Regions from separate parts of the Exiguobacterium sp. s59 genome, predicted to be linked through region 1. Evidence: predicted binding sites of a transcription regulator. Region 1 holds the regulator's gene; the other holds the start of a gene.
What was found. Region 1 encodes LexA, which represses DNA repair genes until DNA is damaged. Its sites were predicted from a motif close to CGAACATATGTTCG; they were not measured.
Positions count from the first base shown of each region.

Region 2: KNO91_RS07225 (Y-family DNA polymerase) is a predicted target of LexA. The motif match lies at 2,531-2,544, and genes of this name have one in related genera.

Region 1 is NZ_JACSKG010000004.1:268,553-275,948, reverse strand. It holds gene glnA (type I glutamate--ammonia ligase) at 1-854, shown strand, start outside; gene KNO91_RS09565 (metal-binding protein) at 994-1,434, opposite strand; gene lexA (transcriptional repressor LexA) at 1,434-2,054, opposite strand; gene KNO91_RS09555 (hypothetical protein) at 2,258-2,494, shown strand; gene KNO91_RS09550 (YneB family resolvase-like protein) at 2,566-3,210, shown strand; gene KNO91_RS09545 (DUF896 domain-containing protein) at 3,271-3,504, shown strand; gene tkt (transketolase) at 3,704-5,695, shown strand; gene KNO91_RS09535 (YneF family protein) at 5,821-6,054, shown strand; gene KNO91_RS09530 (ABC transporter transmembrane domain-containing protein) at 6,179-7,396, shown strand, end outside.
Region 2 is NZ_JACSKG010000003.1:249,007-256,402, reverse strand. It holds gene KNO91_RS07235 (SulP family inorganic anion transporter) at 1-894, shown strand, start outside; gene KNO91_RS07230 (YolD-like family protein) at 891-1,220, opposite strand; gene KNO91_RS07225 (Y-family DNA polymerase) at 1,217-2,512, opposite strand; gene secA2 (accessory Sec system translocase SecA2) at 2,765-5,131, shown strand; gene KNO91_RS07215 (SLAP domain-containing protein) at 5,131-5,937, shown strand; gene KNO91_RS07210 (bifunctional 2',3'-cyclic-nucleotide 2'-phosphodiesterase/3'-nucleotidase) at 6,067-7,396, shown strand, end outside.

The DNA of each region.
Region 1 (7,396 bases):
CAGTTGACCTCGGTGAGAACTGCCGTAAAGAAATCGTCATCGAACTTGAAAACATGGGCTTTGAAATCGAAGCATCACACCACGAAGTTGCACCAGGGCAACATGAAATCGACTTCAAATACGCGGATGCTGTCACAACGGCAGATAACATCCAAACGTTCAAGCTCGTCGTTAAGACGATTGCTGCGAAGTATGGTCTTCACGCGACATTCATGCCGAAGCCACTCTTTGGTGTAAACGGTTCAGGAATGCACGCGAACATGTCACTCTTCAAAGGCGACACGAACGTCTTCTACGATCCAAATGGCGACATGGAACTTTCAGACACAGCTCGCGCATTCACAGCTGGTATTTTGGAGCACGCTCGTGCGTTCACGGCAGTATGTAACCCGACTGTGAACTCTTACAAGCGTCTCGTACCAGGCTACGAAGCACCTTGCTACGTTGCATGGAGCGCACGTAACCGTTCACCGCTCGTACGTGTTCCAGCAGCACGTGGTCTCTCGACTCGTATCGAAGTACGTTCGGTTGACCCAGCGGCTAACCCGTACCTTGCACTTGCTGCCCTCTTGGCTTCAGGTCTTGACGGAATCGAAAAAGATTTGAACGCACCAAAACCAATCGACAGCAACATCTACGTGATGGACAAGCCAGAGCGTGTAGCGAACGGAATCGACGATCTCCCAGCAACACTCTTTGATGCACTCGAAGTCCTTCGTGCGGATAAAGTCGTGATGGAATCACTCGGTGAGCACATCGGCGAACATTTCCTCGAATTGAAAGAAATCGAGTGGGATATGTTCCGTATGCAAGTAACGGAGTGGGAGCGCGATCAGTACATGACGCTCTACTAATAATAGAAGTATGCAAAAGAGCAATGGATGTCCTTCTTCAGAAGGATCGTTCATTGCTCTTTTTGTTGTGCTTCAGATGAAGCAGATATATATAAAGGACCACCTTCCGTGATCAGTCGGAAGGTGGTCCTTTCGTCGGTCAAAATGCTTTTTTTATAAATGTCGATGTATAGTCGAGTGCCGTATGCAATGTCGTCGCGAATACGAGTCCTAGAAAGAACGGCATGCCGTGAACGTCCACCCATGACCGAATCTCCGCCTCATATGCCGTAAAAGGTAATAGCAGGATGAGCGGAAAGCCGATGTACGCAATCCGAATCACATCACTCAAACCAGGTAAATGCGAGAAGAGCGAGCGGTGCGGCATGAGCTTCACATAAGGTAGCCATATCAATTTAAGTGGACCCCATCGATAATAGGCATCTGATTTTAGATCGAGATCCGGGGAGAGCCAGAGTGTGCCGATAATCGCACCGATGATCAATGCGAACGGAACATCGATTTCAAGAAAAGGCGTGGCAACCGCAAGTGCTCCGGTTGCCACGAGATTCGTTCGAGTATGTGTCTTGCCACTAGCCATTAGTGAATCGTCCGGTATACACCGATAACCTTCCCTAAAATCGAAACATTGTCAAAATACATCGCTTCTAACTCATCATTTTCCGGTTGGAGACGAACTTTTGAAGCTTCTTTATAGATTCGTTTCACCGTCGCCTCACCCTCATCGGTCATAGCGACGACAATCTCTCCATTGTCGGCCGTGCTCTGCTGGCGGACGAGCACGCGGTCTCCGTCCAAAATCCCAGCGTTAATCATCGAATCCCCAGAAACCGACAACATGTATACATTATCTGAACCAACGATATGTGCCGGGAGCGGGAAGTGTTCTTCCACGTTCTCGATGGCGGTAATCGGTGTCCCGGCGGTAACTTTCCCGATAACCGGTACGTACATGACGGACTCTTGTTCTTCCATTGCCGGCATATCTTCAGTCAAAATCTCAATCGCGCGAGGCTTCGTCTTGTCCCGACGAATCAACCCGCGTTTTTCTAGACGATCTAGGTGACCGTGTACGGTCGAACTAGAAGCAAGGCCGACGGCTTCTCCAATTTCACGAACAGAAGGTGGATATCCCTTTGCTCGAACTTCATCTTTGATGAAATCAAGAATCTGTTGTTGTCGCGCTGACATTTTTTTCATTATGTTCACCTCGATGTAATCGAATAACCTGCAAACGCATCCTATTCTTTATGTGTCTAGTGTAACACAAGAACACATGAGCGTACAAACATTCGTTCGTTATTTTCTGTTGACCGAACACGGGTTCTTGTTTTATGATGAGAACAGATAAACGAACAAACGTTCTAACGAACATATATTCTTATACAGGAGGCAATGCAATTATGAAAGATACACTCAACGGAATCATTTTAGTCGGAATGCTCTTGGTCGGGATGTTCGCTTTTTATTTGGCAGGAGAGATGCGGGGGGAACCGGCAGCGGTTGAACCAGTCGTCACATCGGAACGCACGATTGAAGAAGAGGTCGCGTATGTCCAGGCAGAATCACTCGAAGCACAGATCATGGCGGAGCGAGAAGAGCATAACGAACGTAAAACAAAATGGTATGCCGCTGAGTGATCGTTCATCATTGCGTACCGTTCTCGAACTGTGTATCGTAAGGAATGAATGCGATGAAAGGGAGTGATGCGATGCGAGTCGTCATCTATTGTCGGGTATCGACGAACAAGTCCACCCAAGAGACATCACTCAGTCGGCAAGTCGATGAATTACAGCAACTGGCTTCGCAACTAGGGGCAGAAGTCATAGATATCATCACGGAACAAGAAAGTGGGTACGAGGTGAATCGAAAGGGCTTGCTTGATTTACTTGACCACGTGTCGACGTCTGATTTGGACGCCGTGCTTGTCACGGACGACAGTCGCTTGGGGCGAGGAAATGCCAAGATTGCCATCTTGCACACATTAATGAAACACGACGTTCGGTTGTTGACGATGCAATCGACATCGGACTACGTCGTTTCCGATGCCGAGAAGATGGTGTTGGAGATTGTCAGTGTCGTTGAAGAATATCAGCGGAAAATTCACAACGCTAAAATTTCTCGTGGGATGCGTCGTGCCGTTGCCAACGGATTCAATCCGCAACGGAACATTCAGAACAACGATCAAGGTGGGCGACATCGAATCGAAGTACCAATTGAAGAGATCATTCAACTGCGCGAACGTGGGTTGACGTTTGCCGAGATTGCGGCAACGCTCCGTGGATTCGGGTATGAAGTGTCGAAAGCGACCGTGAATCGACGGTATCTCGAGCACCAGTCAGTTGCTGAAACTTGATTCTTCCTCTCTGATTTTGTAAAGTATAAGAACAAATTCACTAGAGAGGGGGCGAGTCAGATGTTAGCACCAGGACAATTGGAGCGAATCAATTTCCTCGCCAACAAAGCGAAGACAGAAGGACTGTCTCAAGATGAAATGAACGAGCAACAAAACCTACGCCAAGAATATTTGAAGGCGTTCCGTCAATCGTTCAAGTCGCAAATGATGGGCATGAAAGTCGTGGATCCAGATGGCAACGACGTCACGCCTGAGAAATTGAAAGAAGATCAAAAACGCTATCGTGGCGAGTGATGCTGAATGCACATCCTATTTCGTATAGGATGTGCATTTTTGTTATACACGAACGCTCATCAGACGAACGGATTTCGGTTCATTTCATGCAATTGAAGGAAACGATTTCAATGAATGTGTTATACTAATTAATTAGTTGTGACACACGAATGAGTGTGATAAAATATGACGGGTAGAAAACCTTCTTAACACAGAGAGGATGAAATTAGTGGAAACAACTACTAAAGAATTATTAGCGATTAACTCGATCCGGACGCTCTCAATTGATGCGGTCCAAAAAGCGAACTCTGGTCACCCAGGGATGCCGATGGGTGCTGCACCTATGGCGTTTACACTTTGGACAGACAAAATGCGTCATAACCCGAAAAACCCGAACTGGTTCAACCGTGACCGTTTCGTACTTTCGGCAGGCCACGGATCGATGCTCTTGTATTCGCTCCTTCACTTGTCTGGATATGATTTGTCGATGGACGACCTTAAATCATTCCGTCAAATGGACTCGAAGACTCCTGGTCACCCAGAGTACCGTCATACGGCTGGTGTAGATGCGACGACGGGACCGCTTGGACAAGGGATTGCGATGGCTGTCGGGATGGCCATGGCAGAGAAGCATTTAGAAGCGACTTACAACCGCGACGAGTTCAACGTCGTTGACCACTACACGTTCGGGATTTGCGGAGATGGAGATTTGATGGAAGGTGTTTCAGCGGAAGCAGCATCACTCGCTGGTCACTTGAAGCTCGGTAAACTTGTCGTGCTTTACGATTCAAATGATATCTCGCTCGATGGCGATCTTCACAAGTCGTTCTCTGAAAGCGTAGAAGACCGTTTCAACGCATACGGATGGCAAGTCATTCGTGTTGAAGACGGAACAGATATCGATTCAATCGCAAAAGCAATCGACGCAGCGAAAGCTGAGACGTCAAAACCAACATTGATTGAAGTGAAAACGGTCATCGGATTCGGTTCACCGAACAAGTCAGGGAAATCAGCCTCACACGGTGCACCACTCGGAGACGCTGAAATCGAATTGACGAAACAGTTCTATAAATGGGAAGGCGAATCGTTCTACGTGCCGAACGAAGTATACGACTTGTTCAACGAGAAAGTTGTCGAGCCTGGCGCAAAATACGAGTCAGACTGGAACGAACTCGTAGAAGCATATAAATCGGCACACCCAGAACTCGGTGCACAGTTCGAGCGTGCGATGAACAACGAACTTCCTGAAGGTTGGGACAGTGAGTTGCCGACATTCGAAATCGGTTCGAAAAAAGCAACACGTCAAACGAGCGGTGAAGTGTTGAACGCAATCGCAAAAGCAGTACCGACACTCTTCGGTGGATCGGCTGACCTTGCCGGTTCAAACAACTCGATGATTAAGGGTGCAGTGGACTTCGATGAAGATCCAGCTGGACGTAACATCTGGTTCGGTGTTCGTGAGTTCGCAATGGCGGCAGCTGTAAACGGAATGGCACTTCACGGTGGCGTACTTCCTTACGGTGCGACATTCTTCGTCTTCTCGGATTACCTTCGCCCGGCAGTCCGTCTTGCTGCACTCATGGGACTCCCATCGACGTTCATCTTGACGCACGACTCAATCGCAGTCGGTGAAGATGGTCCGACACACGAGCCGGTTGAACACTTGATGAGCTTCCGTGCGATGCCAAACCTCTCTGTTCTTCGCCCGGCAGACGGTAAAGAAACGATTGCTGCTTGGAAACAAGCTGTGACATCGAAAACGACACCGTCACTTCTTGTCTTGACTCGTCAAGCGTTGCCTGAGCTTGAAGGCACATCGATTGAAACGGCAGGAAAAGGAGCATATGTCGTTGCAGGAGAATCGAAAGATGCAGACGTCCTCTTACTCGGAACAGGTTCGGAAGTACACGTCCTCGTCGAAGCGCGTGAACAGCTCGCGTCAGAAGGTGTGAATGCGGCAGTTGTTTCAATGCCATCATGGGAACTCTTTGAAGCTCAATCTGCTGAATATAAAGAATCTGTCCTTCCATCTTCAATCACGAAGCGTGTATCACTTGAAGCGGGTGCGACACTTGGATGGTACAAATATGTAGGATTCGGTGGAAAAGTACTCGGAATCGACAAGTTCGGGGCATCTGCACCTGGAGACCTTCTTATGAAAGAATACGGGATGTCAGTCGACAACGTCGTCAATGCAGTGAAATCACTTTAATCGAATGCTAGAATGTTGTGGCGGCCGCTCATTTGGCCGTCACTTTTTTTCTGCACGACTAGCGAAGTTGTTCAATTTAGTGTATAGTAAAAAACGATGTTTCATATGGTAGAGGAGGTAAAGCCTTGAGTACATTATTCTGGATTCTTCTTGTCGTGGCAGCACTCATCGGGGGTATCGCGATCGGATTCTTCATTGCGCGTAAATACATGATGAACTACCTTGAACAGAACCCGCCAATCAATGAAGATATGATTCGTACGTTGATGATGCAAATGGGTCAAAAGCCATCACAGAAGAAAGTCAACCAAGTGATGCGCGCCATGAACGTGCAGATGAAAAACGAAAAGAAATCATAATCAGTCATGAAAGCACTTCGGTCTCCGAAGTGCTTTTTTGCTTCCTCTTTTTGTTAGACAATCGAACAAACTTTCGCTACGATTAATGAATAATCTTCATGTAAAGACAAAGGGGGCGTTTCACATTCGTGTATTTAAACAATTATCTTGGTTTTTACGTCTCGAGTGGAGGACGTATGCACTTGGCATCGTCTTACTCGTATTCGTGGCGGGATTAGAATTAATTCCACCGCGCATCATCGGTCGGATCGTAGATGAGATCAACCGTGGTTCACTTTCGTCGAACACGCTTTGGATGTTACTAGGCGGTCTGGCTGCCGTCGGAATCGGAAATTATGTTGCCCGCTTCTTTTGGCGCTATTTTATCTTCGGCGCTTCAATTCGACTAGGGAGAATGCTTCGAAGCCAACTGTATCGGCACTTTACAGATCTTGATCAACGATTTTACAAAAAGTCACGTGTCGGCGACCTGATGGCTCACGCAACAAATGATGTACAAGCCGTATCCATGACGGCAGGGGCAGGGATTTTAACACTTGTCGATAGCGTGACACTTGGAACGTTCGTCATCATCACGATGATTACAACAATCAGTTGGAAGCTCACGCTCGTCGCTTTGCTCCCACTCCCGATCATGGTCGCTCTGACAACGCGATATGGGAAGATGTTACATAGCCGATTTGGGGTCGCCCAAGCGGCATTTTCAGAATTGAATGACAAAGTACAGGAAAGTGTGAGTGGGGTTCGTGTCTTGAAGTCGACCGGGGAAGTCGAACGAGACGTAGACTCGTTCGAGAACTTATCGAGTGAGGTCATGGCAAAAAACGTACGGGTTGCCAAAATTGATGCCCTGTATGATCCAACTATCTTTGGTATTGTCGGTTTGTCGTATATCCTCTCAGTTGGCTATGGGGCGGTCTTGATTGAACAAGGTGAATTGACAATCGGACAAATTGTAAGCTTCACTGCCTATTTGGCACTATTGACATGGCCGATGTTAGCTTTTGGATGGCTCTTCAACATTGTCGAGCGTGGACGGGCGTCGTACGACCGGATTGAACGAATGCTCGCCGTCAAACCAGAGATTCAAGATGACCGGATGGCCGCGACGACACTTGCACACTCAGAGGTGGAAGTCGATGTGCGAAACTTTACGTATGACGATACCGTTGTACTCCATGATGTCCATTTTCGGATTGAGCGTGGGAAGACAATCGGGATTGTTGGAAGGACAGGTTCAGGTAAGACGACGATTGTCCGTCTGTTGACCCGTGAGTATGACGTAAAAGATGGAAAGATTAAAATCGGAGGCATCAATATCCGCCAAGTGAAAAAATCACTG
Region 2 (7,396 bases), on a different contig from region 1:
CTGCCAACAGTCAACTGGCTCGCGATCGACGTTGACCTGATCACAACGCTCCTTCCATCCGCATTCGCCATCGCCTTCCTCGGTGCGCTCGAGTCACTTCTTTCGGGAACGGTCGCCGATGGGATGGCGGGAACAAAGATGAAGCCGGACAAGGAACTGTTCGGTCAAGGGCTCGCGAACGTGATCACGCCGTTCTTCGGTGGAATCCCCTCGACGGGTGCCATCGCTCGGACGGCGACGAACATCCAGGCGGGTGCGGTCAGCCGACGTGCCGGTGTCATCCACGGCATTACCGTACTCGTTGCGGTAATCGTTCTCGCACCGTTCGCGAGTTACGTGCCGCTCGCTGCACTCGCCCCGATTTTGATGCGGGTCGCCTGGAACATGTCCGAGCGTCATCACGTGATGGCGATGTTACGTCATCGTTCATCCGAGTCGCTCGTCCTCCTCGTGACGCTACTGTTGACGGTATTCGTCGACTTGGTCGTCGCCGTCGAGGTCGGTGTCATCTGTGCGCTCGCGCTCTTCGCGAAGCGGATGGCAGACACGATTGACGTACGTGAACGGACGGAACGCTACGTCACAAGAGACGGGCAGATCGTCTTCAGTGTCGAAGGACCACTCTTTTTCGGTGCGGTCGAGCTGTTCGAGCACGTCCTCCATCACATTCATCGGGAGCCGAACGTGTTCATCTTCAACTTTCACCGCTGCCCGGTCATCGACGTGACCGCGGTCGAGGAGTTGCGGCGTGTCGTCACCGAGCTGAAAGCGGCCGACCGGCACGTAATCTTCGCGCACTTGTCACCATCGGTCCGTGCGACGCTTGCTCACTATGGGCTACTCGATGGAATTGAGACGTTTGAGACAACCCAGGAAGCGATCGAGGCGTCTTAACGAACGGACAAGATGTCGCCGAACGGGACACGGCGCACTTCGCCATCGAACAGTTCGACTTCGCGCTCGGCGTAATAGATGGCATGGACGTAACCGCGCATGCTTTTTGTCAGGCCGTCCACGAATAGTGTCACTTCGACCTGGTCGCCTTCACGGATGGCGCGTTCGAGCTCGGTCTGCCACAGATAGAGGAGTTGTTCGTCCAAATCGGGCAGCTCGATCTTTTGGATTTGGGCATAATAACGTTTCAGTAGGGCGACGTGCTCGGGCATGAGAAATGGGATCCATTTCAATTCACCCCGGTCACGATAGCGGGTCTTGCTCATGAGGAATCGCCTCCTTGTTTATGTCCGCCAATTAAACGTTGGCGCGTCCGGAGCGGACTGTCTTTTAGTAGGCTCGACGCCGGTCGGATTGTACCGCGACCGAACCGGACGTTCAAACCATCAATCAAATCGAGGAAGTCGAGCCGTTTCGCCTTCGCCCATTCGTCTTCGAAGAATGACAATTGGACATGATCGCTCCGTGGCTCGAGTTTGCCGAGGGCGACCGAGACGTAGCGGACGGCCTCTGTCTCTTCCCAGCCGTCTAAAAATAGCTGCAACAAGATTGGGAGAAACTCTTGCTCGTCCGCTGTGAAGCGGGGGAGCTTCTTTTGTTTACTGAACCCACCCCGGTCACTCGTCCGCGTATAGCGCACCCCGAGATGAATCATCCCTCCGACGAGTCCCGCTTGCCGGGTCCGCATCCCGACCTCGACTGCGATCGCCTGTAAGACGAGCCGGATTGAGGAATACGTTGCATAATCTTTCATGAGCGTGATTCCGTGTCCAATCGACTTCGGTCGCGTCCGTTTCGCACCGAACAAGGAACTCGCCGGCAAGATGGTCGGCGACTCATCGATGCCCCAAGCGTGATGCCAGAGTTCGGCGCCGATGACGCCGAATTTTTCATGCAACACGTCGAGCGGATAACGGGAGAGGTCACCAATCGTGAAGATGCCGAGCCGCTGCAGGTGGACCGCCATCTTCGTCCCGACGCCCCACATCTTTTCGATCGGGGCCGGATGAATCAGTCGCTCGACGTCGTGGAGGAGACACGTGGCGACCCCTTTCTTTTTCGCATGCAAGTCGAGGACGAGCTTGGCGAGGACGTTGTTCGGTCCGATGCCGATCGTCACGGGGATACCCGTATAGCGAAAAATCGTCGCACGCATGAGGTGGGCGACGTGCTCGTCACTTCCGAACAGCCGCTCCGTCCCGGTCATGTCGACGAGCGTCTCGTCAATCGAATAGACGCGAATCGCTTCGGGTGGGGCGAACTGATGGAGGATGTGGATGATTTGAATCGAGACGTTCAAATAATGACTCATTCGCGCCTCAGCGTACAAAACGTCCCGCCGTTCGTGCCACGGAAGGCGGTCGATCTGAAAACGACGCGACCCGGTCTTGATACCGAGCTGCTTCATCTTCGGGGTCGCCGCGAGGACGAGTGCCCCGCTGTCCTGTAGATTCGAGAGGACGACGAGCTTCGTATGGTAAGGATTTTTGTTGCGCGCGGCACACTCGCAACTGGCATAGAACGAGACGCTGTCGATACAAAAGATTCGTCTGCGCATCGTCACCACTCCTTTTTACGAACAAATGTTCTGTTTTTCTCATCGTAACACGGTCTCACGCCGTCTCAAATAGTGAATTGAAAATATTTTTACAAATACTTTTTGAAAATTAACCAAAATTTATAGGTTTTTAAGAATTCAAAAACCAACTTTTAGGAAGTTTTCGTAAAAAAATCTCCGAATTCGTCCGAATTTCGTTATAATAGACGAGTATGTAACAGATGAATTGACAGAAAGATGGAGGCTATTAGTGTGATCCAATTTGTAAAACAATTAACGAATGATCAAAGCCGGCGTTTGAAAGCGTACGAACGACGGGTCGCGCGAATCAACGAATTAGAGACAACGATGCAAGCACTCTCGGATGACGAGATGCGTACATATACGGAGACGCTCAAAGCGCGTCTTTTGGATGGAAAGACAGTCGATGATATCGCCGAAGAAGGGTTCGCCCTCGTCCGGGAAGCATCGGTCCGTGTGCTCGGCATGCGCCATTACGATGTCCAGCTCATCGGCGGGTTCGCCCTTCTCGAAGGGAACATCTCGGAGATGCCGACAGGAGAAGGGAAGACGCTCGTCGCCGCTTTACCGAGTTATGTCAAGGCACTCGAAGGAAAAGGGGTCCACGTCATCACCGTGAACGATTACTTGGCGAGACGTGACGCCGAACAGATTGGCAAAATCCATGACTTCCTCGGGTTGACGGTAGGGTTGAACGTGCCAGATATTGAGCCAGACGAGAAGCGCGCCGCTTATCAGGCAGACATCACGTACGGGGTCGGGACCGAGTTCGGGTTTGACTATTTACGTGACCACCTCGTCGGGAAACCGGAAGAGCGCGTCCAGCGCCCGTTCCATTTCGCCCTCGTCGACGAAGTGGACAGCATCTTGATCGATGAGGCGAAAACGCCGCTCATCATCGCACAAAAGGACCGTTCACATATCCGCTTGAAACAACTCTCGCAACAAGTCATCTCGAGCTTTGAGGATACGGACTATGAAGTCGATTTGGAATCGAAAGCGGCCTCGTTCACAGAAGCCGGGATCACTAAAATCGAAGAGTTGTTCGCCATCGACAACTTGTTCAGCGCGTCGCACCAGGTGCTCTATCACTATCTCGTCCAGGCGCTCCGTGCGAACGTATTGTTCGAGCTCGACGTCGACTATATCGTCCGTGACGACAAGATTGAACTGATCGACTTGTTCACGGGACGCATCATGGAAGGACGTAGCCTCTCGGAAGGATTGCATCAGGCGCTTGAGGCGAAAGAAGGTGTCACAATCACCGAGGAGAACAAGACGACGGCGGAAATCACGATTCAGCACTACTTCCGCATGTATCCGCTCGTCGGCGGGATGACGGGGACGGCACAGACGTCACGTCAAGAGTTCTTGAAGACGTATAACATGGACGTCGTGCAAGTGCCGACGAACCGTGAACGGAAACGGATCGACCATCCGGACCGCATCTTCATGACGATCGAGCAGAAGTATGCGGCCGTGACGGAAAAAGTCGACGAGTTGCATGCGATGGGACGTCCGGTCTTGATCGGGACGACATCGATCGCGCAATCTGAGGCGATCAGTAAACATTTGAAGAAGAAACGGATCAAGCATGACGTCTTGAATGCGAAGACGGTCGCACAAGAAGCCGATATCATCGCCGACGCCGGACAGTTCGGGAAAGTGACGATTGCGACGAACATGGCAGGGCGGGGAACGGACATCATGCTCGATGCGAAGTCGAAAGCGGCAGGTGGACTATTCGTCGTTGGGACGGAGCGTCATGAGTCGCAGCGTGTCGACAACCAGCTTCGTGGACGTTCGGGACGCCAAGGTGACCCGGGGGAGACCGAGTTCTTCGTCTCGCTCGAAGATGAGATTGTGAAACGATATGCCGCACAAAAACTAGAACGCATCGAGAAGAAACTGAAGCCAAACGCGACAGGTGAGGTCTCGTCAAAAGAAGCGATCGATGTGGTGGAATACGCCCAGACGACGATTGAAGGAATCGGCGTATCGATCCGCGACTACTTATTCAAGCTCGATGACGTCTTGAACGAACAGCGGAACATCATCTATACGATTCGCGACCAGGCCGTCAATGCCGATGCGGATGCCATCACGAAAAACGTGCTCAGCATGATGCGTCTCGCCCTCGAGAACAGTATCGACATGCATGTGTCAGACGAACTCGTTCCGGAAGAGTGGCCAGTCGCCGAACTAAAAGAAGATTTGCGTTATTTGACGATGCAAGAGCCGACTTGGTCGAATGACATCGCGGATACGTATGAGTTGAAAGAAGCGTTGAAGGATTGGATGGAAGAGATCATCCAAAAAACAGAAGCGCGCCTTACGCGAGAAGACGTCGTCTTATTCACGAAAGAGTCGCTCCTTCGCGCCCTTGATACGAAATGGACGGATCATTTGACGATGATGAGCGGATTGAAAGAAGGAATCGGTCTACGGAGCTATGCCCAAGAAGATCCAAGTCGTCTCTTCAGCAAAGAAGGGTTGGACATCTTCGAACAGACGTATGTCAACATCGCCCGTGACGTGACGGTAGAACTATGCCAGCTCGACCTGTACTTCGTCGAGACGGCAGAGGAGGAAGTGTAATGTTAGGATTTCGTAAGCGAAAACAAATCGAGACAGGCAAAACGGAAGAAGGGCGTCAGTTGACGCTCGTCTTCGACGATGAGATGGGGATCCCGAAAGAAGATGAGTACGTCTTCCGTTATCATGCGAAACGGCTCCCGGCCCTACTCGACAACCAGCTCTCAATTGAACTATTGAGCGCCGAGTCGCTCGGTCAGGACTTGTCGATTGTTGCGTTGTTCCGCAACACGCTCCCGAGTTCGTTCGAGATCAACGAACTCCCGGTCTTGTTGCTCGACGCGAACAACATGCCGCTCGGACGAAAAGTGTTGGAACGTTCGGCGCTCCCGAACTTCGAGCCGTGGACGAGTAAGCCTGTTTACCTCGATTTTCTTCAGGATGAACTATTTGGCGAGATCGATACGTCCGCACCACTTCGTCTCGTCTTCCAAATGAACCCGATCGACGCGATCCAAGCCATCTCACGCGAGGCGATGGAACAGTTCTCGGCAGAAGCGTGGCAACAAGTGATGCGCACGAACGTTGCGACACCACCGGTCGCGGAAGACGAGTTCAACATGATGCTCGTCGCCGTCGAGCAAGAAGAGACACGTGTCACGACGACACTCCTTCTCCGAAACGGCTATGCTCACGACTTGAACGTCGAACAACTCCCACTTGAACTCATGAGTGGAGAAGAAGTTGTCGGTCTCACGACAATCCGTCTCGAGAACCCGGTCCACAGCAAACATGCGTACCCGATTTCCGTCACATTCGAGAATGTGGAAGGGAACGGCCCGTTCACCGTACGGATTAAACGCTCATAAGACAAAAGACCTAATTTCTGTAAAGGAAATTGGGTCTTTTTTATACAAAATTTTAATAGAAGGTCAACGAGGCTGGTGTTATATTGAGTATGGTTAGAAACTTATCAACCAGACAAAGGGGACAATCAAATGAAAAGTGCATGGAAATGGTCGATCGCGACCGCGCTCGTGTTACCAACCGTTTTACCGCTACAGGCACCAAACGTTTTGGCAGAGGTCGACGAGGATATCGTCAAGCTCCGTTTCTTAGAGACGACAGACTTACATACGAACATCACGAACTATGACTACTTCCAAGACAAGGTCGACAACACGATCGGGTTGACGAAAGTCGCGACACTCATCAATGAACATCGTACAGCCGCTGGGGAATCGAACACGTTCTTGTTCGATAACGGCGATACGATTCAAGGGACACCGTTTGGCGACTACGTCCGTGAGCTTCAAGCTGGGAAAAATGAAGCGTTCGAACATCCGATGTATAAGGCGATGGCAGCACTCAACTATGACGCTGTCACACTCGGGAACCACGAGTTCAACTTCGGTCTCGAATTCTTGTACAACGCGATGGAAGGATCGAAAGGGAAGCTCCGTTTCGTCAACTCGAACGTCAAAGACTTAGAAGGCAACCCGATCGTCTCGAAGTTCAACGTGGATGGACAAGAGGTCCAAATCATCGAACGGACGGTCACAGACTTGGACGGGGAAACACATACAATCAAAGTCGGTGTGTTCGGGGTCGTTCCGCCGAAAATCATGTCATGGGATTCAGGGAACCTGCAAGGTCGTGTGACGGCAGAAGATATCATCCCGTCGGCACGTGAATCGGTTCAAAAATTGAAAGACCAAGGAGCAGACGTCGTCGTCGCGCTCGCGCACTCAGGCATCGGCGATAGTGCAGCACTCGCGGACGAACAACTCGACAGCGAAGAAAACGTCGGGTATGCGCTCACGAAGATTGACGGGCTCGACATGGTCATGACGGGACACCAGCACGGTCGATTCCCGGATGCGAAAGGCATGTTCGCCTCGTTCCCGAACGTCGATATGACAAAAGGGACGATCAACGGGAAACCGGTCGTCATGGCGAACAACCAAGGGAAAGACCTCGGCGTCATCGATTTTGAACTCGAACTCGTCGAGGGCAAATGGCAGATTCTTGACGCATCAGCTGCGCTCGACACGGTGACGACTGATACAGCGGTCGACCCGACGATCCAAGCGTTGATTGAAGACGACCACTTGGCGACAATCGACTACATCAACCAACCGGTCGGACAGATTCAAGACGATATTCAGAGCTACTTCGCACTCGTCCGTGATGATGCATCGGTCCAGTTCGTGACGAACGCACAGAAATGGTACGTCGAGAAAGAACTCGAGACGAACCCAGAACTTTCACCGTACAAAGGTTTGCCACTCTTGTCGGCAGGGGCACCGTTCAAAGCGGGCGGTCGTG